DNA from 3 places in the Superficieibacter sp. BNK-5 genome. Region 1 is predicted to be linked to each of the others. Evidence: predicted binding sites of a transcription regulator. Region 1 holds the regulator's gene; each other region holds the start of a gene.
What was found. The regulator PhoB, encoded in region 1, activates phosphate uptake and scavenging genes when phosphate is short. The targets are predictions, from matches to a motif close to CTGTCATAAAACTGNCNNAT.

Region 1 (7,205 bases):
GTTACCTGACGCCCCATGAGGCGATCGCAGATAACAGCCAGAACAATCATCACCACCGTTGGCATCAGCCACGCCAGCCCCTGCTCGGTAAGCGGTAAACGCTCAGTCCACGCAGGCAGGACATCTTTCAATGCCGAGGCTTTAATGCCGTCAATGATACCAAAAAGCAGGCTGATAAACATGGCGGGCGCAATCACGCGCGATGAATTATGCCACCATGGGCGGGTGAAGCTTAACACAACCAGTGCGATACACGGCGGATAGATCGCCGTTAACACCGGCACTGAAATCTGAATCAGCTGGTCCAGCCCCAGATTGGAGACCGCCATCGAGAACACGCCAAGGATAAAGACCAGCGAGCGATAGGAGAACGGCAGATACTGCGCAAAGAACTCAGCGCACGCACAGGTCAGGCCCACAGCCGTCACCAGACAGGCGAGGAAAATTAGCGCCGCCAGCATCAGGCTGCCTGCGCCGCCAAAGGTATGCTGAACATATGCATGCAGGATAGCTGCACCGTTAGCAGACTGGTCAACTAACGTAGCGCTATCGGAGCCGAGACGGAACAGCGCCAGGTACAGCAGCGTCAGCCCAATACCCGCCATCAGCCCCGCCCAGACCGTATAGCGAGTCAGCAGCCGCGCTTCGGTCACGCCGCGAGAACGAGCAGCGTTGACAATCACGATACCGAAGACCATTGCGCCCAGGGTATCCATCGTCAGATAGCCATTAACGAAGCCGTTAGAGAACGATCCCGTCTGATAAGCGTCAATCGCATGACTGATCGGGCCGGCAGGCCATACCAGCGCGGCGACTGAAAGCACCGTCAGGGCGAGAATTTTCATCGGCGCAAGGAAGTTACCCACCGTATCCAGCAGCTTGCCGGGATAGAGAGAGACCACGATCACCAGCGCAAAATAGACCAGGCTGTAAATGAAGGTTGGCATCGCCCCGTCACCCGTCAGTGGTGCAATCCCCACTTCAAAGGAAACCGTCGCGGTACGCGGGGTGGCAAACAGCGGCCCCACCGCCAGATAGCAGACCGTCGCCAGCAGGATGCCCGCACCTTTACCGATCGGCGTGCTGAGGCTATCAATCCCGCCGCCGACTTTCGCCAGCGAAATGACCGTCAGTACCGGCAGGCCGACCCCGGTAATTAAAAAGCCAATTGCCGCCGTCCAGACGTGCTCGCCCGCCTGTAAACCAACCATCGGAGGAAAAATGATATTGCCAGCGCCAACAAACAGCGCAAAGGTCATAAAGCCCAAAGCAATGATGTCGCGAGATCTTAACTGATGGGTCATAAATATTTACTGCCTGTGGATGTGGTGTTGTAAATGAATTGTTGCTTTCCATGCGGGACGATAGCGCAGCAATTGCATATATTTCCAGCGGGATATGCTCCCTGACTGACGTGATGAAGTATAGTTTTTCGATTTATCACGCAAAAGCAGTCGGTATGACAGCCTCTGGGGCGCAATTTAAACGCTTATAACGTTTTAAAGCAAGGTGGGATCGTAAAACCAGATGATTATGCTAATTCATAATATTCAACCAGCATGATGGACCAGTTATCAGAAAAACTGATGGCTGATCATTCGAACAAAAAAGCAGCAGGCGCGAGGAAATGGTATCCGTTTCGCTTGCCTGCAAAGTAAACAGACCAGCCTGGGCTGGTCTGCGGAAAGTTACTCTTACAAGCGCGATAAATACGCTAATTTCTGGCAATGAATCGTTCCGGAAGCAAAAAGCTAAATTGCGTTCCTTCTCCCGGCTTACTGGCGATATTCAGGCGGCTGTCATGATGATTTAAGGCATGTTTCACGATGGCCAGCCCCAGACCGCTACCGCCAGTCTGCCGTGAGCGGGCCTTATCGACACGATAAAAACGCTCGGTCAGACGCGGAATGTGTTCGGCAGCAATACCCGGTCCGTTATCGTCAATCGCAAACAGCGCGCCATGCGGATCGCGCTGCCAGTTGACCGAAATGGTGGTTCCGGCAGGCGTATGATTCACCGCGTTGTACACCAGATTAGAGATAGCGCTACGCAATTGTTCTTCATTGCCCAGCACTTTCAACGAATCATCCACGGTAAAGCGTAGCGTATGGCGATCGTGGCTGAGGGTTTGCGCCTCGCGCTCGATCACACGCAGCATCATCGGCACATCAATCTTTTCATTGAGGGCCAGCGCAGGTGCCGCTTCGATTCTCGAGAGGGTTAATAATTGTTTCACCAGTGATTCCATGCGCTGCGTCTGCTCGCGCATGGTATGCAGCGCTTTATCACGCGGTGCTCCCTCCAGCGTTTGCTCCTGCATCATCTCCAGATAACCCTGTAATACGGTCAACGGCGTGCGCAGCTCATGACTGACGTTGGCAAAGAAATTGCGTCTTGCGCCTTCAAGCTGGTGCATTTGCGTGGTATCGCGCGCCACCATCAGCCGCTGGTTTTCACTGTATGGCATCACGCGAAATTCAAGATGACGGCCATTATTGAGGACCAGATTTAATGGCCGACTAAAATCGCGATGCTTCAGATAGAGCGTAAATTCGGGATAACGCAGCAGGTTAAGAATATTTTGTCCGTTATCGTCCGGCCAGCGCAGCCCCAGTACCTGTTGCGCCAGGCCGTTACACCAGAAAATCGTGCCTTCTTCGGTCGTCAGCACTACCGCATCCGGCAGCGATTCTGCGCCGCTGCGAAAACGCTTGATCAGGTTGCCCAGCTCACGCCGACGCTTTTTATTGCGTAGCTGCATCTGATGCAGCCCGTAAAGCAGAGGTTCCCAGCTACCGCGCCCCGGCGGCGGCGTCATGCTGCGATCGACCCACAGCCACCAGGAAAGACGCAGCAAATTCAGGAAATGCCAGACCAGAAGCCCGGTCACCGCCGCCAGCAAAAACCACGGCAGATAGCCGAAAAATGCCCCCAGTATCAGCGCAGGCAGACAACAGATAATCAGTTCAAAAACCAGCGTTTTCCATGACAGACGTTCCAGCACGCGTCACACTCCTGTCAGATATCAGAAACGGGTCGAAAAACGATAACCCGTGCCGCGAACGGTTTGAACCATGCGATCGTGCCCGCTCTGCTCCAGCGCTTTGCGCAAGCGGCGGATATGGACATCCACCGTTCTGTCTTCAACATACACGTTTGTTCCCCAGACATGATTCAACAGTTGTTCACGGCTGTAAACACGTTCGGGATGGGTCATAAAGAAATGCAGGAGCTTAAATTCAGTCGGCCCCATGTCGAGCGGGCTTTCACCCGTCATAACCCGGTGCGAGGAGGGATCGAGACTCAATCCCTGCATTTCAATGACCTCGTCAACGGCCATCGGGGAAATACGGCGCATCACCGCTTTGATACGCGCCACCAGCTCTTTTGGCGAGAACGGCTTGGTGATGTAATCATCCGCCCCGGTTTCCAGTCCGCGAACGCGATCTTCTTCTTCACCGCGTGCGGTGAGCATCACCACCGGGATTTCGCGCGTCAGTGCTTCACGCTTGATATGTTTAATAAACTGAATGCCGGAACCACCGGGAAGCATCCAGTCCAGCAGGATCAGGTCTGGCCAGGGTTCATTGAGCTGATTTACCGCGCTGTCATAATCTTCCGCTTCTACAGGCTGAAAGCCATTTTGCTCGAGAACAAAGCAAACCATCTCACGAATTGGAGCTTCATCTTCTACGACCAGAATACGTCTCGCCATTTTTTACCCTGTTTATCATCATTATGGATAGCGACGTCATTATGCGTCAGATTTATGACAGATTTATGAAAAAGATGACCATGTGACGATTGCGTAAACGCGATGTGACAGTCGGCTTCGCCCCACCTGCTTCAGGGGGTATAATCCGCTATACGCTTTTTTGCCACGGAACCGACATGCGCATCATTCATACCTCAGACTGGCATCTCGGCCAGAATTTCTACAGTAAAAGCCGTGCCGCTGAGCATAGCGCTTTTCTTGACTGGCTGCTGGAGACCGCTCAAACGCAGCAGGTTGATGTCATTATTGTGGCAGGCGATATTTTTGATACCGGGTCGCCGCCGAGCTATGCCCGCGAGTTATATTATCGCTTCGTGGTCGATTTACAGCAGACCGGCTGTCATCTGGTGGTGCTGGCGGGAAACCATGATTCGGTGGCCACGCTTAACGAATCCCGCGACATTCTGGCGTTTCTCAAAACGACCGTCATTGCCAGCGCAGGCGATAAACCGCACCTTCTGTTAAAGCGCGACGGCACGCCGGGCGCGGTGTTTTGCCCGGTGCCGTTTTTGCGTCCGCGCGACATGGTGATTAGCCAGGCAGGTCAATCCGGCAGCCAGAAGCAGCAACGTCTGCTGACGGCCATCACAGATTATTATCAGCAGCAGTATCAGGACGCCTGCGAGCTGCGGGGTGAGCAGCCATTACCGATTATCGCCAGCGGACACCTGACGACCGTCGGAGCCAGCAAAAGCGATGCCGTGCGCGACATTTATATCGGCACGCTGGACGCCTTCCCGGCGCAAAATTTTCCGCCCGTCGATTACCTCGCGTTGGGCCACATCCACCGCGCGCAAAAAATTAACGGCAGCGAGCACATTCGCTACTGCGGTTCGCCCATTTCACTGAGCTTTGATGAGACGGGAAAAAATAAAAGCGTCAACCTGGTCACCTTTGCGGAGGGCAAACTCGCTGAAGTGACACCGCTTGAGGTTCCCGTCATGCAGCCGCTGGCTGTGATCAAAGGCGATTTTGCCAGTATCAGCGAGCAGCTTATACAGTGGCGTGATGCGCCCGCGACGCCGAAGGTCTGGCTGGATATCGAAATCACCAGCGGGGAATACCTGCATGATATTCAGCGACGTATTCAGGCCCTGACCGAGGGTTTACCGGTTGAGGTGCTTTTAGTCAGACGCAGCCGCGAGCACCGCCAGCGTATTCTGGAAGGTGAATTGCGCGAAACGCTCAGCGAATTGAGTGTTGAAGACGTGTTTGAGCGCCGACTGACGCAGGAAGATCTCGATGAGGCACAGCAAAAGCGGCTGTTTACCCTTTTCGGTCAAACGCTGGAAACCCTGTCCGGGGAGGATGAAGCATGAAAATTGTCAGTCTGCGCCTGAAAAACCTGAACTCACTGAAAGGCGAGTGGAAAATTGACTTCGCTGCAGAACCGTTTGCCAGCAACGGCCTGTTCGCCATCACCGGCGCGACGGGGGCAGGTAAAACGACGCTGCTGGATGCGATCTGCCTGGCGCTGTATCACCAGACGCCGCGCCTTAGCACGCTGTCGCAATCGCAAAATGATCTTATGACCCGCGACACCGCCGACTGTCTGGCCGAGGTCGAATTTGAGGTTAAAGGCGAAGCCTATCGCGCTTTCTGGAGCCAGAACCGCGCGCGCAATCAGCCAGATGGTAATTTGCAGGCTCCGAGGGTAGAGCTGGCGCGTTGTGCCGATGGCAAAATCCTTGCCGATAAAGTGAAAGATAAGCTGGAACTGACCGCCACATTGACCGGGCTGGATTACGAGCGTTTTACCCGCTCAATGCTGCTTTCTCAGGGTCAGTTCGCGGCCTTTTTGAATGCCAAACCCGGCGAGCGTGCGGAGTTGCTGGAAGAACTGACCGGCACCGAGATTTACGGTCACATCTCAGCGATGGTATTTGAAAAGCATAAAACTACCCGTACCGCACTGGAAACGCTGCAGGCGCAGGCCACCGGCGTGGCCCTGCTCAGCGCGGAACAGCAGCAGACGCTGGAGCAAGGTTTGCAGGCGCTTACTGACGAGGAACGTCAGCAGTCAGGCCTGCAAATGCAGACGCAACATCATCTTAACTGGTTGACTCGCCAGCATGAACTGGATGAGGAGCATCAGCGTTCACAAACGGCCCTCGCCGCAGCGCAACAGGCGCTGGCTCAGGCGCAACCGCAACTGACCGCATTAACGCTGGCCCAGCCCGCAGAACAATTGCGTCCTCTGTGGAGCCGCTGCCAAGAGCAGACCAGCGCCGCGGAGCAAACGCAGCGGCAGACGCAGGAAGTGAATGCTCGCTTACAGAGCGCATTAACCCGGCGCGCTCAACTGCGGGCCAGCGCGGAACATCAGCAGGCGTCGCTGCAAACGACGCATAAACATCTGACTGACTGGCTTCAGGAGCACGATCGCTGGCGTTTGTGGAGCAGCGAACTGACAGGCTGGCGGCACGCCTTTACCCAGCAAACGCGCGACAATGCTCAGCTACGACAACACCAGCAGCAATTAGCCGGCCATCAGCGTGAACTGGCTGCGCTGCCCGCCGTGACGCTCAGCCTTACGCCGCCAGAAGTCAGCGAGGCGCAGGCGCGTCATACACAACAGCGCCCGCTGCGCCAGCGACTAAACGCATTACATATGCGTCTGTCCGCTGTCCATCAGAACCTGCAAAAGCTACACGGCACCGTTCAGGCATCCCGGACGGAATACGCCGCGTTAAATGAAAAAATTGTCAATCTGCGCCAGCGTTATAAAGAAAAAAATCAGCAGCTTGTGGATGTGCAGACCCTTTGCCAGCTTGAAGCGCGCATTAAGGATCTGGAGAGCCAACGCGCGCTGCTGCAATCCGGCCACCCTTGCCCGCTCTGCGGCTCCACGACCCATCCTGCCGTCGAGCAGTATCGCACGCTCGAACCCAGTGTGAATCAGGCCCGCCGTGATGCGCTGGAAAAAGAGGTCAGATCGCTGGCCGATGAAGGTGGCAAACTTCGCGGCCAGACAGATGCGCTGCAACGCCAGCAGCAACGCGACGAAAGCGAGATCCAGACGCTCACTCAGGAGGAGCAAGCACTTACCCAGGAATGGCAGACGCTTAGCGCCACGCTGCAAATAGCCCTGCAACCGCAGGACGACATCACGCCGTGGCAGCAGGAGCAGGATCGCTATGAAGAGCAGCTCCATCAGTTGAGTCAGCGTCAACGTCTGGAGATTCAGATTGCTGAGCTGAGCCAGCAAATCGCCGGGTTCGCCCAACACATCACTGCCCAGCGGACGACGCTGGAAACGGCGCTGCAAGCGCTGTCGCTGAGCTGGCCTGCTGAAGGCGATGAATCCGCCTGGCTGGCGGCGCGGGAAGAAGAAGCCCGGACGTGGCAAACCCGCCAGACGGAATTGACCTCCCTTCAGGAGGCGCTGGCGCAGCTTATTCCGCTACTGGAAACGTTGCCGCAAACCGGG
Region 2 (7,205 bases), 1.9 Mb from region 1:
TCGAACCTGTGCCTGGAAATTGCTCTGCCGACCAAACCGCTGCTTGATGTTAACGATGAAAACGGTGAAATCGCGCTGTGTACGCTGTCCGCGTTTAACCTGGGCGTAATTAAAAATCTGGATGAACTGGAAGATCTGGCAGTGCTGGCCGTTCGCGCGCTGGATGCCCTGCTCGATTATCAGGATTACCCGATCCCGGCCGCCAAACGTGGCGCAATGGGTCGTCGTACCCTGGGTATTGGTGTGATTAACTTTGCCTACTGGCTGGCGAAAAACGGCAAGCGTTATTCTGACGGCAGCGCCAACAATCTTACCCACCAGACGTTTGAAGCGATTCAATATTATCTGTTGAAGGCCTCGAACGAGCTGGCGAAAGAGCAAGGTGCCTGCCCGTGGTTCAACGAAACCACCTATGCGCAGGGTATCCTGCCGATCGATACCTATAAGAAAGATCTCGACGGCATTACCAATGAGCCGCTGCATTATGACTGGGAAACGCTGCGCGAATCCGTCAAAACGCACGGTCTGCGTAACTCCACCCTGTCCGCGCTGATGCCGTCTGAAACCTCGTCGCAGATTTCAAACGCCACCAACGGCATCGAGCCGCCGCGCGGTCACGTAAGCATCAAAGCGTCGAAAGACGGCATTCTGCGCCAGGTGGTGCCGGATTATGAACTGCTGAAAGACAATTACGAACTGCTGTGGGAAATGCCGAATAACGACGGTTATCTGCAACTGGTGGGGATTATGCAGAAGTTTATCGACCAGTCGATCTCTGCAAACACCAACTACGATCCGACACGTTTCCCGTCAGGTAAAGTGCCGATGCAGCAATTGCTGAAAGACCTGCTCACCGCCTACAAATTTGGCGTGAAAACCCTGTACTATCAGAACACCCGCGACGGCGCGGAAGATGCTCAGGATGACCTGGCACCGTCTATTCAGGACGATGGCTGCGAAAGCGGCGCGTGTAAGATTTGATCAATAATGCCGGGTGGCGCTACGCTTACCCGGCCTACGATTGCACGGTTTGCAGGCCGGATCCGCTATCCGGCACGCATCCCACAAAGGACTCACTTTCATGGCATATACCACCTTTTCACAGACGAAAAATGATCAGCTGCTGGAACCGATGTTTTTCGGCCAGCCGGTGAACGTGGCGCGCTACGATCAGCAAAAATATGACATCTTCGAAAAGCTGATTGAAAAGCAACTCTCCTTCTTCTGGCGTCCCGAAGAAGTCGACGTCTCCCGCGACCGCATCGACTACCAGGCGCTACCGGAGCACGAAAAGCATATTTTTATCAGCAACCTGAAATACCAGACCCTGCTGGACTCTATTCAGGGACGCAGCCCGAACGTGGCGCTGTTGCCGCTGATTTCGATCCCGGAACTGGAAACCTGGGTAGAGACCTGGGCCTTCTCCGAAACGATCCACTCACGCTCCTATACGCATATCATCCGTAATATCGTTAACGATCCGGCGATTGTGTTTGACGATATTGTTACCAACGAGCAGATCCAGAAGCGTGCGGACGGTATTTCCAGCTATTACGATGAGTTGATCGAGATGACCAGCTACTGGCATCTGCTGGGGGAAGGCACTCACCAGGTGAATGGTAAAACCGTTACGGTTAATCTGCATGAACTGAAGAAAAAACTCTATTTGTGCCTGATGAGCGTGAACGCGCTGGAAGCCATCCGTTTCTACGTCAGCTTCGCCTGTTCTTTCGCCTTCGCCGAGCGTGAACTGATGGAAGGCAACGCCAAAATCATCCGTTTAATCGCCCGCGACGAAGCGCTGCACCTGACCGGTACTCAGCATATGCTGAACCTGCTGCGCTCCGGTAGCGACGATCCGGAAATGGCGGTGATTGCTGAAGAGTGCAAACAGGAATGCTATGACCTGTTCGTACAGGCGGCGTTGCAGGAGAAAGATTGGGCAGGCTATCTGTTCCGTGACGGCTCCATGATTGGCCTGAATAAAGACATTCTGTGCCAGTACATTGAGTACATCACCAATATCCGCATGCAGGCCGTGGGTCTGGATTTGCCGTTCCAGACCCGCTCGAACCCAATCCCGTGGATCAATACCTGGCTGGTGTCCGATAACGTACAGGTTGCACCGCAGGAAGTGGAAGTCAGCTCTTACCTGGTCGGTCAGATTGACTCTGAAGTCAATACCGACGACCTGAGCGATTTCCAGCTCTGATGAGTCGGGTGACGCTCTGCCTCACTGGCACACATTTGCTGTGCCAGGATGAACACCCGTCGCTGCTGGCCGCGCTGGAATTTCATCAGGTGACGGTGGAATATCAGTGTCGTGAAGGGTATTGCGGCTCCTGTCGCACCCGGCTGGTGGCAGGTCAGGTAGAATGGCTGACGCAACCGCTGGCGTTCATTCAGCCCGGTGAAATTTTGCCCTGCTGTTGCAGGGCAAAAGGGGATATTGAAATCGAGATCTGAGTGACTAATGCAGTTCTTTGGTGGAAACCAGTTTGACGTTGCCGCGCATTTTCATCTGCACGATATACAGCGCGCCAGCAAGCACTACCACCACCGCCCCTACCAGATAAATCGCTCTGTACCCTATTCCCTCGACCATTAAGCCCATGATGAAGGCACCAATCGCCAGACCAGCATCCATCGCGTTAAAAAACAGCGAGTTGGCAACACCGATTTTATGCGGTTCGACCGAGCTAATAATTTGCGTCTGGAATACCGGCGTCACCGAACCATAGCCAATACCAATCAGCGCACCGGCCAGGATCATGGTCACGCTACCGTGGGTATAGCCCAGCACCACCAGCCCGACAGTAAAGGCCAGCAGGCAGGGATACACCACATACTTCGGCCCTTTTTTGTCGCAGACATTGCCCGTGAAAGTACGGCATATCATCAGGAACACGGCGTAACAGAGCAGGAAGTTACTGGCCGCCGCCATTAAATCCAGCTCGCGGGCGTAAAGCGATAGAAAAGCAGATACTCCCGCATAGGCAAAGGTCATAAAGAAAGTGACCAGCGCGAACGGTAACGCGGCGCGGTCGAACATCGCGGCGAAGCCCAGCTTCGGTGCCGAGCCATCCGCATGGCGGATTACCGGCGGAACGGCAACGATAAAGGAGAGCAGGATCCCCAGCACCGCCACAGCGGTACAGAGCCAGAAGGCGGGAATATACAGCGCGTGCCGCGCCATATTAAGCCCCACCCACGGCCCTACCACCATGGCCAGGCCCATGGCTAAAGAGAAAAAACTGATGCCCTCTCCACGTCGGGAGGCCGGTATCAACCGCGCGGAAATCGTTCCTTTCACTGTCGTAATCACCCCAAAGGCGACACCATGAAGCACGCGAATTAACAGCAAGACTTCAATCGAATGACAGAAAGGATATAGCGCAGTGATGACCAAAAAAGCCAGAGAAGAAAGCACCAGAACCGTTTTATTCGAATATTTACCCACCCACTGCCCGGCAAAAGGCCGGATAATAATTGCCGCGCCGAGGAAGAACGTCACCAGAAGTCCGGCTTTATCGGCGGTGGCGTGCAAATTATCGGCGATATAAATAGGCAGTAAGGTCAGGAGCACATAAAACACAAAAAATATAATAAAGCTGATAATGGTTATGGCCCAAAAATCCTTTGTCCAGAGCTTTTCTTTCATAGAAAATAAACCTGTTCAGACGGCGCGCAGGTCTGCAATGTCCTGAAAATAGTTCACTGGAATACATTCACCAGACTTATAAATACTGTGCGTCATTTTGTGAGTTAATCGACAGAAAAAGTATAAGTTTACGCGCAGGATTAGTAAAATTAATCGTTTTAATGATATTAATTAGAAAACACTTATGACCATTATTCAAATGAATGCTCTTCTGGCGGTGCTGGAATACGGCGGCTTTACGGAAGCGGGCAAACGCCTGTATATGAGCCAGTCCGCCGTGAGTCAGGCAATTTTTGCCATTGAGGAAGAACTTGGTATCAAGATCCTGATCCGCGAGCGGCGCAAAGCGCTACACCTCACGGCGGCCGGCGAACGGATTGTGGCGCGGGTACGCGCTATCATGCATGAGGTGAACGCCATCCGCGAAATCGCCGAGCAGGAGAAACATACTCCCGCCCGGCAAATCCGCATTGGCTGCTTTCCCAGCGTCTGCGCCTGTATTTTGCCGCGTATCGTGCGCTATTTTGAAACCCACCATCCGCATATTAAAATTATTCCCTATGAAGCCAACAGCGCGGAAATAATAGATTCGCTGCAAAAAGAAGATATCGATGCTGGCTTTGTCCATTTTCCAATAAATGGCATGTATTCTGTCCCGGTCTATACCGATAAATTTTGCGTGGTAGTGCCTGAACAGCATCCTTTTGCGCAGCGTAACAGCGTCTCTCTTGAGGCGTTATTTAACGAACCGCTGATTATTAGCAAAGGGCGCTATGAATTAAGTATTATGAGTTTGTTTAAAGAGCATAACATCACGCCCAGGATTAAATATGAATTTAATCATCCGGCAACAGCCATCAGTTTTATTCGTCAGGGTCTGGGAATCGCCCTGTTACCTGAGCTGACGCTGGAAAGCGTGGAGCATAATCTCTGCTCTGTACCGCTGGAGCCGACCTTTTACCGCACTATTTCGCTGGTCAGTAAAGAAGAACCCATCAGCGGTAGCCCGCTCGCGTTGCTCAATGCCTGCCTGCAACATTCCATTAATGTGAAGTAGTCGGGCGGCATTGCGCCGCCCGACCAGGCTTAACGTCGCTTCTGCGCAAGCGCGGCATGATGACGCTTCTCGCCGATCATCACCACAATCAGCAGGAGCACGGCCAGCACGCTGCCGCCAATCATCACAATAAATCCGCCGTCCCAGCCAAAGAAATCGACGGTATAACCGACAATCGCACTGGCTGCTACCGATCCGCCGAGATAACCAAACAGCCCGGTAAAGCCCGCCGCCGTACCCGCTGCTTTTTTCGGTGCCAGCTCCAGGGCGTGCAGGCCAATCAACATCACCGGCCCGTAAATCAAAAAGCCGATGGTAATCATGCAGATCATATCGACCGTCGTGTTGCCCGGCGGGTTAAGCCAGTAGACCACGGTGGCAATGGTCACCAGCGTCATAAAGAAGACGCCGGTCGCACCACGATTGCCGCGGAAGACTTTGTCCGACATCCAGCCGCACAGCAGCGTACCGGGGATCCCGGCATACTCATATAAGAAGTATGCCCAGGAGGATTTATCCAGCGCAAAATGCTTCACTTCTTTCAGATAGGTCGGTGACCAGTCGAGAATGCCGTAGCGCAACAGGTAAACAAATACGTTAGCAATCGCGATATACCACAACAGTTTGTTGGGCAGCACGTACTGCATAAAGATTTGCTTCGCGGTCAGCTCCTCTTCCGCTTTTTCGTTGTAGTCGTCCGGATAGTCGTTTTTGTATTCCTCAATAGGCGGCAAGCCGCATGACTGCGGGGTATCGCGCATCAGGGAAAAGGCAATCACTGCCACCACAATCGCGGCAAACGCCGGCATATAGAGCGCCGCTTTCCAGTCGTTAAACCACGCCATCCCCATCAGAAATAGCAGCGGAGGGATACCGCCACCGACGTTATGCGCGCAGTTCCAGACCGAGACGATCCCGCCACGCTCTTTTTGCGACCACCAGTGAACCATCGTGCGTCCGCACGGCGGCCAGCCCATGCCCTGAAACCAGCCGCAGATAAACAGCAGCACAAACATGATGGCGATGCTGGAGGTGGCCCAGGGCACAAAGCCCATAAACAGCATCACCGCCGCCAGAATCAGGCCCGCCGGGAGGAAAACCCGCGGGTTCGACCGGTCAGAAACCGAACCCATAATAAATTTGGAGAAGCCGTAAGCGATGGAAATCCCCGACAGCGCAAAACCCAGGTCGCCGCGTGAAAATCCCTGCTCGACCAGATATGGCATAGCGAGGGCAAAGTTTTTCCGCACCAGATAATAGGCGGCATAACCGAAGAAGATCCCCAGGAAAATTTGCCAGCGCAGTCGACGATACGCCGGGTCAATTTCCGCCTCCGGCAGGCGCGCCCGATGAGGAGCAGGTTTAAAAATACTCAGCATAATAGCCTCCGTGGCCATGTCATATTCAGAGGTAAAAAGCAGAAGGTCTGCTTCAGGTGTGTTCAGCAAGTTAAAAAATGGGAAACCACACGCTGAAGTAAAGCACAGATTGTTACATTTTTATAACAAATGTTCAGAAAGGCGCATGGCGTCACATTTCATCTTCGTAAAATGCGCGAATGTGCTCGAAATCAAACATTCCCTGCGTTTTATATGGCTAAATGTTAATAAACGAACAGTAAGGGGAACACGATGAAGGCACCGTTAGCGCAGGAAAGTGATGTGATTGTCATTGGTGGCGGAGCCACGGGTGCCGGTATCGCGCGCGACTGCGCCCTGCGCGGGCTGCGGGTTACGCTTGTGGAACGTCATGATATCGCGACGGGTGCCACGGGGCGCAATCATGGATTGCTGCACAGCGGGGCACGTTATGCGGTGACCGATGGCGAATCGGCGCGCGAATGCATCAGTGAAAATCAGATCCTCAAACGCATCGCCCGCCACTGCGTTGAACCTACCGATGGCCTGTTTATTACCCTGCCGGAGGATGAGTTGTCATTTCAGGCAACCTTTGTCAGCGCCTGCGCAACTGCCGGCATTCGCGCGGAGATTATCGACCCAGCCCTGGCCCGGCGGATTGAACCCGCGGTTAACCCACACTTAACAGGCGCAGTCAGAGTGCCGGACGGCACCCTCGATCCCTTCCGCCTGACCGCCGCCAATATGCTGGATGCCCGCGAGCACGGTGCCACCATTCTTACCGCCCACGAAGTCACCGGGCTGGTGCGCAACGGCGCAACGGTGTGCGGCGTGCATGTCATTAACCATCTGACCGGCGAAGCGCAGACGCTTCATGCCCCGGTGGTGGTCAACGCGGCAGGGATTTGGGGCCAGCGCATCGCGGAGTATGCCGACCTGAGCATTCGCATGTTTCCGGCCAAAGGATCGCTGCTGATCCTCGATCATCGTATTAATCAGCACGTGATCAACCGCTGCCGCAAACCCTCCGACGCCGATATTCTGGTTCCTGGCGATACCATTTCGCTGATTGGCACCACCTCCCTGCATATTGATTACGCTGAGATTGACCAGAATCGGGTGACGGCAG
Region 3 (7,205 bases), 910 kb from region 1:
CCGTGCTGACGCCGTGCAGTTCGTTCGGGTAAAGCGCATGGAAGACGGAGCCAGGGAACGGGCCGAAGCCAATTTTGTAGGGCGCAACTTTGCCGGTCAGCGCAAGAGTCATAGAGGTACGGCCGTGGAAGCCGCCACCAAAAGCAATAATGCCCGGACGGCGGGTATAAGCGCGCGCTATTTTTACCGCATTTTCTACCGCCTCAGCGCCGGTGGTGAAGAACGCGGTTTTCGCCACGCCATCGATCGGCACCCGGGCGTTAATGCGCTCAGCCAGCGAAATATAGCTTTCGTAAGGAACGATTTGATAGGCGGTATGGGTGAACGCCTGAAGCTGTTTTTCAATGGCGGCCACCACGTCCGGATGGCGATGTCCGGTATTCAGCACGGCGATACCGGCTGCAAAATCAATAACTTCATGTCCTTCACTGTCCCACAGCGTCGCGTTTTCCGCCCGTTCGGCATAGAAGCCACACATGACGCCGATGCCGCGCGGTGTTGCCTGTAAACGCCGCTGATTGAGTGATTCATTACTCACGATAACCCCCTGCCACAAGAAGTCCGAAACCAATAGAGCGCACAGCTAATTGTTTGCCATAGCGTGAATTAACGCCAGTGAATGTAAGGAGTCAGACAGAGGAAAGGATTATGGTAGGGAGGCAGAAAACAAAAACCCCCGGACGTGTCCAGGGGTTATCGGGGTATGACGCGAATTACGCTTCGATAGCGGCGCGCAGTTTCTTCATCGCGTTCTTTTCGAGCTGACGCACACGTTCCGCAGAGACACCGTAACGATCGGCCAGTTCCTGTAGCGTGGACTTGTTATCGTCGTCCAGCCAGCGGGCGCGAATGATGGCCTGGCTACGCTCGTCGAGGCCCTGCATCGCATCGGTCAGCTTGTTCGCCGCCTGCTCTTCCCAGTTGTCGTCTTCAATGCCGTCGGCAAAGTTAGACGTTTTGTCCTGGAGGTAGAGCACCGGTGCCATTGGCTGACTATCGGACTCATCGTCGGAAGACATATCAAAGGTCATGTCCTGCGCCGCCATCCGCGATTCCATCTCACGCACGTCTTTACTGGTAACGCCCAGCTCACGCGCCACGATTTCCACTTCATCCTGGTTAAACCAGCCCAGACGCTGCTTGTTTTTACGCAGGTTAAAGAACAGTTTACGCTGTGCTTTAGTGGTGGCGACCTTCACGATACGCCAGTTACGCAGCACATATTCGTGAATTTCAGCTTTGATCCAGTGCACGGCAAAGGAGACCAGGCGCACGCCTACTTCAGGGTTAAAACGGCGCACGGCTTTCATCAGGCCGATGTTACCTTCCTGAATCAGATCAGCCTGCGGCAGACCATAGCCCGAGTAGTTACGAGCAATATGAACAACAAAGCGCAGGTGTGACAGGATCAGCGTCTTAGCTGCTTCCAGATCGCCCTGGTAATGCAGCTTTTCAGCGAGCGCCCGCTCTTCATCGGCCGTCAACATCGGCCATGCGTTCGCAGCCCGGATGTATGATTCCAGGTTACCAACAGGGGCTAAAGCTAAAGTTTGCATTTCTTTGGTCATTCAAATCCTCTCAATTTACAGCTTACCGGCAGCGGCTTGTTCTGGGGTACAGCAACAAACGTGCCAGTGCGTATGAGCAACGAGAATATCATCCACTCTTTTATCAGACCGTGATTTTATCCACAAGTTCAATGCAACTGTGTGAATAGATTACGCACAAAATGTGACAAATCATTGAAAGAGTCAGGCAAGGGAAGACGGGGATGGTTGACTACGCTTCCCCTGCACAGGGAATATTGCATTGCAGGGGAAGAGTATATCAGAAAATCATTAGTCAGGCGTAAAGTGACGTAAATGTTGCACCGTGGCCAGCCAGGCGGCCACCCAGCCAATCATCGAACACACCAGCAGCAGCAGCAGGCACTCATCAAAAGAGAGGCCGCTGAGCGAAAACTGGGTGCCGAACACTTTCGCCACTTCGGTCACCGCTGAAGATAAGCGCATGACTAAAATCTCTGAGAGGATCAACGACAGTAGCGCGCCGGAGAAACCCAGCACCGCCCCACCGTAGAGGAACGGGCGCAGAATGAAACCGTCCGTCGCACCGATCAGCTTTTGCACGTTAATGCTGTCACGGCGGGCAAAGATGCTCAGGCGCACGCTGTTACCGATGACCAGGAACACCGCGGCGATCATCAGTACGCCGATCATCGCCGATACCCGACCCACCAGCCCGGTGAGCGAGGCCAGACGCGCAAACCAGCTGTCGTCCATCCGCACTTCATCCACGCCCTGCACGCGGCTGACGCGGTCGCGCAGGGTATTAAGCGAGTCGGTGCTCTGGAAATCCAGTTTAGGGATCACTACCGCCACGGCAGGAAGCGGGTTCTCCTCCAGCATGTCCAGCGCGCCGCCAAAGCCTGACCAGTTACGGAACTCGCCCAGCGCTTCGTCACGCGACAGGTAGTTGACTTTATCGACGCCCTGCTCTGCCTGAAGCTGCCCCACCACGCGGGCTGCGGCATCGTCATCCAGCGCTTTGTCCAGATAGACAGTGATTTGCGGAGAAGGATAATACTGCGCCGCCGCTTCGCTGACGTTCTTGTACACCATATAGCAGACGCTCGGCAGCGTCAGGGAAATGGCGATCACCATCACGGTGAGGAAGGTCGCAAACGGCTTGCTTTTAAGATCCTGGACCGCGCCGTGCCAGGCATAACGCACCTGCTCGTTAAAGACGTTAGTCTTGCGGGAGGCAGCTTTTGGCGCAGGTTTACTGCGCTTTGGCGCACCGCGGTTACCGTCGCCGGACGCGCCCTTCGGCTTACGAAAGCGGTCGAATCGATTACCAAACTGCCTGATATGATTCACAGCGTCGCGTTTATTCACCGTGATGGCCTCCATGCAAATGACCGTCGCTGAGGGTCAGCATCGGATACGTTCGACGCGAAATCAGCCCGATATCGTGCGTCGCCATCAGTACCGTGACCCCAACGCGGTTAAACTCTTCAAACAGGCGTAAAATGCCTTCAGACAGCGCGTCATCCAGGTTACCGGTCGGTTCATCCGCCAGCAACACGGCGGGTTTATTCACCACCGCACGGGCGATACCCACGCGCTGCTGTTCACCACCGGAGAGCTGAATAGGAAAGTTTTTTGCCTTATCAAGCAGTCCGACTTTATCCAGCGCCGCTGAAACGCGACGACGAATATCATCGCCGCTGGCTCCCGCGATGATCAGCGGAATAGCCACGTTATCGAATACCGTGCGATCCATCAGCAAGTGGTGATCCTGGAAGATCATCCCGATTTGCCGGCGTAAAAACGGCACTTCGCGGTTTTTAAGCCGACTGATGTCGTGACCGCTGAAGTAAATTTTCCCGGCGCTGGGCCGCTCGATGCCACAGATCAGCTTAAGCAGCGTACTTTTCCCTGCGCCGGAATGCCCGGTCAGGAAGGCCATCTCGCCTTGTTGCAGGTGAAAAGTCACCCCCTGCAACGCTTGTCTCCCGCCGAGATAGGCTTTGCTGACGTGTTCAAAGCGAATCATTGTTAATCCTCTCGGGCAAAAAGTGCCTCAATAAAATCGCCCGCATTAAACGGACGCAAGTCCTCTATACGTTCGCCGACACCGATGTAACGGATCGGAATTTCGAACTGATCGGCGACGGAGAAGATCACCCCGCCTTTGGCCGTGCCGTCCAGTTTGGTCAATGTGATCCCGGTCAGCCCCACCGCCTCATGGAACAGTTTGGCCTGGCTTACCGCATTTTGCCCGGTGCTGGCGTCCAGCGTCAGCATGACTTCATGCGGCGCGTCGACATCCAGCTTTTTCATCACGCGGACAATTTTCTTTAACTCTTCCATCAGGTGCGCTTTGTTCTGCAAACGCCCGGCGGTATCGGCAATCAGTACGTCAATATGGCGCGCTTTCGCCGCCTGAATCGCATCGAAAATCACCGAGGCGGAATCGGCACCGGTATGCTGCGCGACTACCGGAATATTATTGCGCTGACCCCACACCTGAAGCTGCTCAACCGCGGCGGCACGGAAGGTATCGCCCGCGGCCAGCATCACCGATTTGCCCTGCTGCTCAAACTGGCGTGCCAGTTTGCCGATGGTGGTGGTTTTACCCACGCCGTTGACGCCAACCATCAAAATGACAAACGGGGTTTTGCCTTCAATATTAAGCGGTTCGTCCACTTTTGCGAGGATTTCACCCATTTCATCTTTTAACAGGCCATACAGCGCTTCGGCGTCGCGTAGCTGCTTGCGGCTCGCGCCTTCGGTCAGATTAGCGATGATTTTGCGGGTGGTTTCGACGCCCACATCGGCAATCAGCAACTGTTCTTCCAGCTCTTCAAACAGATCATCATCGATTTTCTTGCCGCGGAAAAGACTGATAAATCCGGAACCGAGATTTTCTTTGGTTTTCAGCAGGCTGCGTTTGAGACGCGCGAAGAAACCTTCTTTGGTCGGTTTCTCCTGCTCCTGAACCACCTCTTCCTGCGCCGCATCTTCCTCAACCGGCACCACGATCACGGCTTCTTCCGCCGCTTCGGCGGCCAGCGCATCCAGCTCTTCGTCGCTAATCGGGGCGTCTTCCGGCGCTGACGGTTCTTCTTCACTAACCCACTCTTCGGGTTCAACCGTGGCAGGCGTCAGTTCTTCCGCCAGCGGTAGTTCTTCATGTTCGACGACGGCAACCGGTTCGGGTTCCACGATCGGTTCAGGCTCGACAACCGGCTCAACCTCAATGACCACTTCAGGCTCGACAACCGGTTCAACCTCAACGATCGCTTCAGGTTCGACAACCGGCTCAGGCTCCGCAACCTCTTCCGGTGTGGTGCTTTCCGCGACCTGCTCCGTTACCTCAACGACTTCAGCAGCAAACGCGTCGGTTTCTGCTTCGCTGCGCGGCTCTGCTTCTGGCGCGGCCTCATCAGCAACGGGCAGTTGTTCATCGGGCTTTTGCTCCGCCTGTGCCGTTTGCTCGTCATCTTTTTGACCAAAGCCCAGCCAGGAAAAAAAGCCACGTTTTTTCTCTTTCGCCATTTGCGACCACACTCCCCGCTGTTAATTCAAAGCTCAGCCCCGGAACCATACCGCCGGGCGCTGAAAATCAGGATGAAATTCGTAACCTAGTCTATCACTTAACTTAACTCGCATCACCGCTTGCGGAATAAGGTTTCACCTCAAGCGTCGCATCGTTAGAATAGCAGGCCGAAATAGTGACCAGAGCAGCATCAGATGAAGAAACCTAATCACGCAGGCAGCGGCCAGATCCGCATTATCGGCGGGCAATGGCGTGGCCGTAAATTACCGGTTCCGGACAGTCCCGGCCTGCGCCCCACCACGGATCGGGTCAGAGAGACATTATTTAACTGGCTGGCCCCGTCAATAGTCGATGCCCGCTGTCTCGACTGCTTCGCCGGAAGCGGCGCTCTGGGGCTGGAAGCGCTGTCACGCTATGCGGCTCAGGCCACGCTGCTTGAAATGGAACGCAGCGTCGCCCAGCAGCTACAGAAAAATCTTGCAACACTTAAAGCGACTCACGGACGGGTTGAGACGGGTAATACGCTCGCGTTCCTTAACCGGCCAGGGACGCCTTACGATATCGTGTTTGTCGATCCCCCTTTTCGAAAAGGGCTGCTGGAAGAGACATTAAACCTGCTGGAAAGTCACGGCTGGCTGGCGGATAACGCGCTTATCTATGTAGAGAGTGAAGTGGAGAACGGCATGCCGCCGGTCCCGGCCAGCTGGCAATTATACCGTGAAAAAGTGGCGGGCCAGGTGGCTTACCGTCTGTATCAGCGCGATGCGCAAGGAGAACAACATGCTGATTAATCTTGGTCGTTTGCTCATGCTCTGCGTCTGGGCATTTTTGCTGCTGAATGTGGTGCATCCGTTCAAATTTCCGGCCAACATTTTCATCAATGTGGCGATGGTGTTTATGGTCCTGATGCACGGTCTGCAACTGGCGCTCCTCAAAGCGACCCAGCCGAAAGAGGGGCCGCCATTAACTACCGGCCAAAAGGTGCGCATTTTCTTGTTTGGCGTTTTTGAACTGGTCGCCTGGCAGAAAAAGCTGAAAGCGACAAAAAAATGAGCCGGGATCTGGCGTTGTCATCTCCCTGCGCCAGACACTACACTGATTAACAGGGCTGTGGGCGTAAAGCCTGCGTAGTGACATACTCTGTGGACTTTGCGTTGCGGAAAGGTTTCTGCAACCTGAAAGACGACGAGTATAACGAATTCAAGGAATTATGATGCTCTGGTCATTTATCGCTGTCTGTTTTTCTGCCTGGCTGTATGTCGATGCTTCTTATCGTGGACCCGTCTGGCAACGCTGGGTATTTAAGCCGGTTACGCTACTGCTTTTGCTGCTGCTTGCCTGGCAGGCCCCCATGTTTAATGCCATCAGTTACCTGGTGCTGGCCGGGCTTTGCGCGACGCTGGTGGGCGATGCCTTAACCCTGCTGTCACGCCAGCGTCTGCTGTACGCCATCGGCGCGTTCTTTCTCTCGCATTTACTGTATACCATCTACTTTGCCAGTCAGATGACGCTGTCATTCTTCTGGCCGCTACCGCTGGTGCTGCTGGTGATTGGTGCGCTGCTGATCGCGACCATCTGGACGCGGCTGGAAGAGTTACGCCTGCCAATTTGCACGTTTATCGCCATGACGCTGGTGATGGTCTGGCTGGCCGGGGAACTGTGGTTCTTCCGCCCCACCGACACGGCACTTTCTGCTTTCGTGGGGGCAGTATTGCTACTGCTCAGTAACATTGTCTGGTTGGGTAGCCATTACCGTCGCCGCTTCCGCGCCGATAGCGCTATTGCGGCCGCCTGCTACTTCGCCGGACATTTCCTGATCGTGCGTTCACTTTATCTCTGATTTCGCTTGACTCTGGAGTCGACTCCAGAGTGTATGCTTCGGGTAATGAGAAAATTATCATTACCCGGAGGATACAATGTCGACTCCAGATGCTGATGGCAAAACAGCCCCACAGTTCGCCACGCTTAAATTTACGCCCGCTGCGCCGGAACCAGCGTCCTGCTGCGCTGATGCCTCATGCTGTGCCGAAACCGCGCCTGCCGACGCCGTCGCTGACGCCCGCTATAGCTGGAAAGTCGAAGGAATGGACTGCGCCGCCTGTGCACGTAAGGTCGAAAATGCCGTGCGCCAGGTGGCGGGC

Region 2: the regulator PhoB is predicted to act here: its motif matches at 6,207-6,226, upstream of glpT (glycerol-3-phosphate transporter).
Region 3: the regulator PhoB is predicted to act here: its motif matches at 1,730-1,749, upstream of rpoH (RNA polymerase sigma factor RpoH).

The regions. Positions count from the first base shown of each region.
Region 1 is NZ_CP179893.1:2,605,713-2,612,917, reverse strand. Features, by position in the region: gene brnQ (branched-chain amino acid transporter carrier protein BrnQ) at 1-1,304, opposite strand, end outside; gene phoR (phosphate regulon sensor histidine kinase PhoR) at 1,715-3,004, opposite strand; gene phoB (phosphate response regulator transcription factor PhoB) at 3,026-3,715, opposite strand; gene sbcD (exonuclease subunit SbcD) at 3,892-5,094, shown strand; gene sbcC (exonuclease subunit SbcC) at 5,091-7,205, shown strand, end outside.
Region 2 is NZ_CP179893.1:4,544,760-4,551,964, forward strand. Features, by position in the region: gene nrdA (class 1a ribonucleoside-diphosphate reductase subunit alpha) at 1-981, shown strand, start outside; gene nrdB (class Ia ribonucleoside-diphosphate reductase subunit beta) at 1,082-2,212, shown strand; gene yfaE (class I ribonucleotide reductase maintenance protein YfaE) at 2,212-2,466, shown strand; gene ACMGGS_RS21770 (MFS transporter) at 2,471-3,661, opposite strand; gene ACMGGS_RS21775 (LysR family transcriptional regulator) at 3,846-4,718, shown strand; gene glpT (glycerol-3-phosphate transporter) at 4,748-6,097, opposite strand; gene glpA (anaerobic glycerol-3-phosphate dehydrogenase subunit A) at 6,350-7,205, shown strand, end outside.
Region 3 is NZ_CP179893.1:1,696,362-1,703,566, reverse strand. Features, by position in the region: gene ACMGGS_RS08165 (4-aminobutyrate--2-oxoglutarate transaminase) at 1-538, opposite strand, end outside; gene rpoH (RNA polymerase sigma factor RpoH) at 714-1,568, opposite strand; gene ftsX (permease-like cell division protein FtsX) at 1,839-2,897, opposite strand; gene ftsE (cell division ATP-binding protein FtsE) at 2,890-3,558, opposite strand; gene ftsY (signal recognition particle-docking protein FtsY) at 3,561-5,063, opposite strand; gene rsmD (16S rRNA (guanine(966)-N(2))-methyltransferase) at 5,259-5,855, shown strand; gene ACMGGS_RS08135 (DUF1145 family protein) at 5,845-6,117, shown strand; gene ACMGGS_RS08130 (lysoplasmalogenase) at 6,278-6,904, shown strand; gene zntA (Zn(II)/Cd(II)/Pb(II) translocating P-type ATPase ZntA) at 6,981-7,205, shown strand, end outside.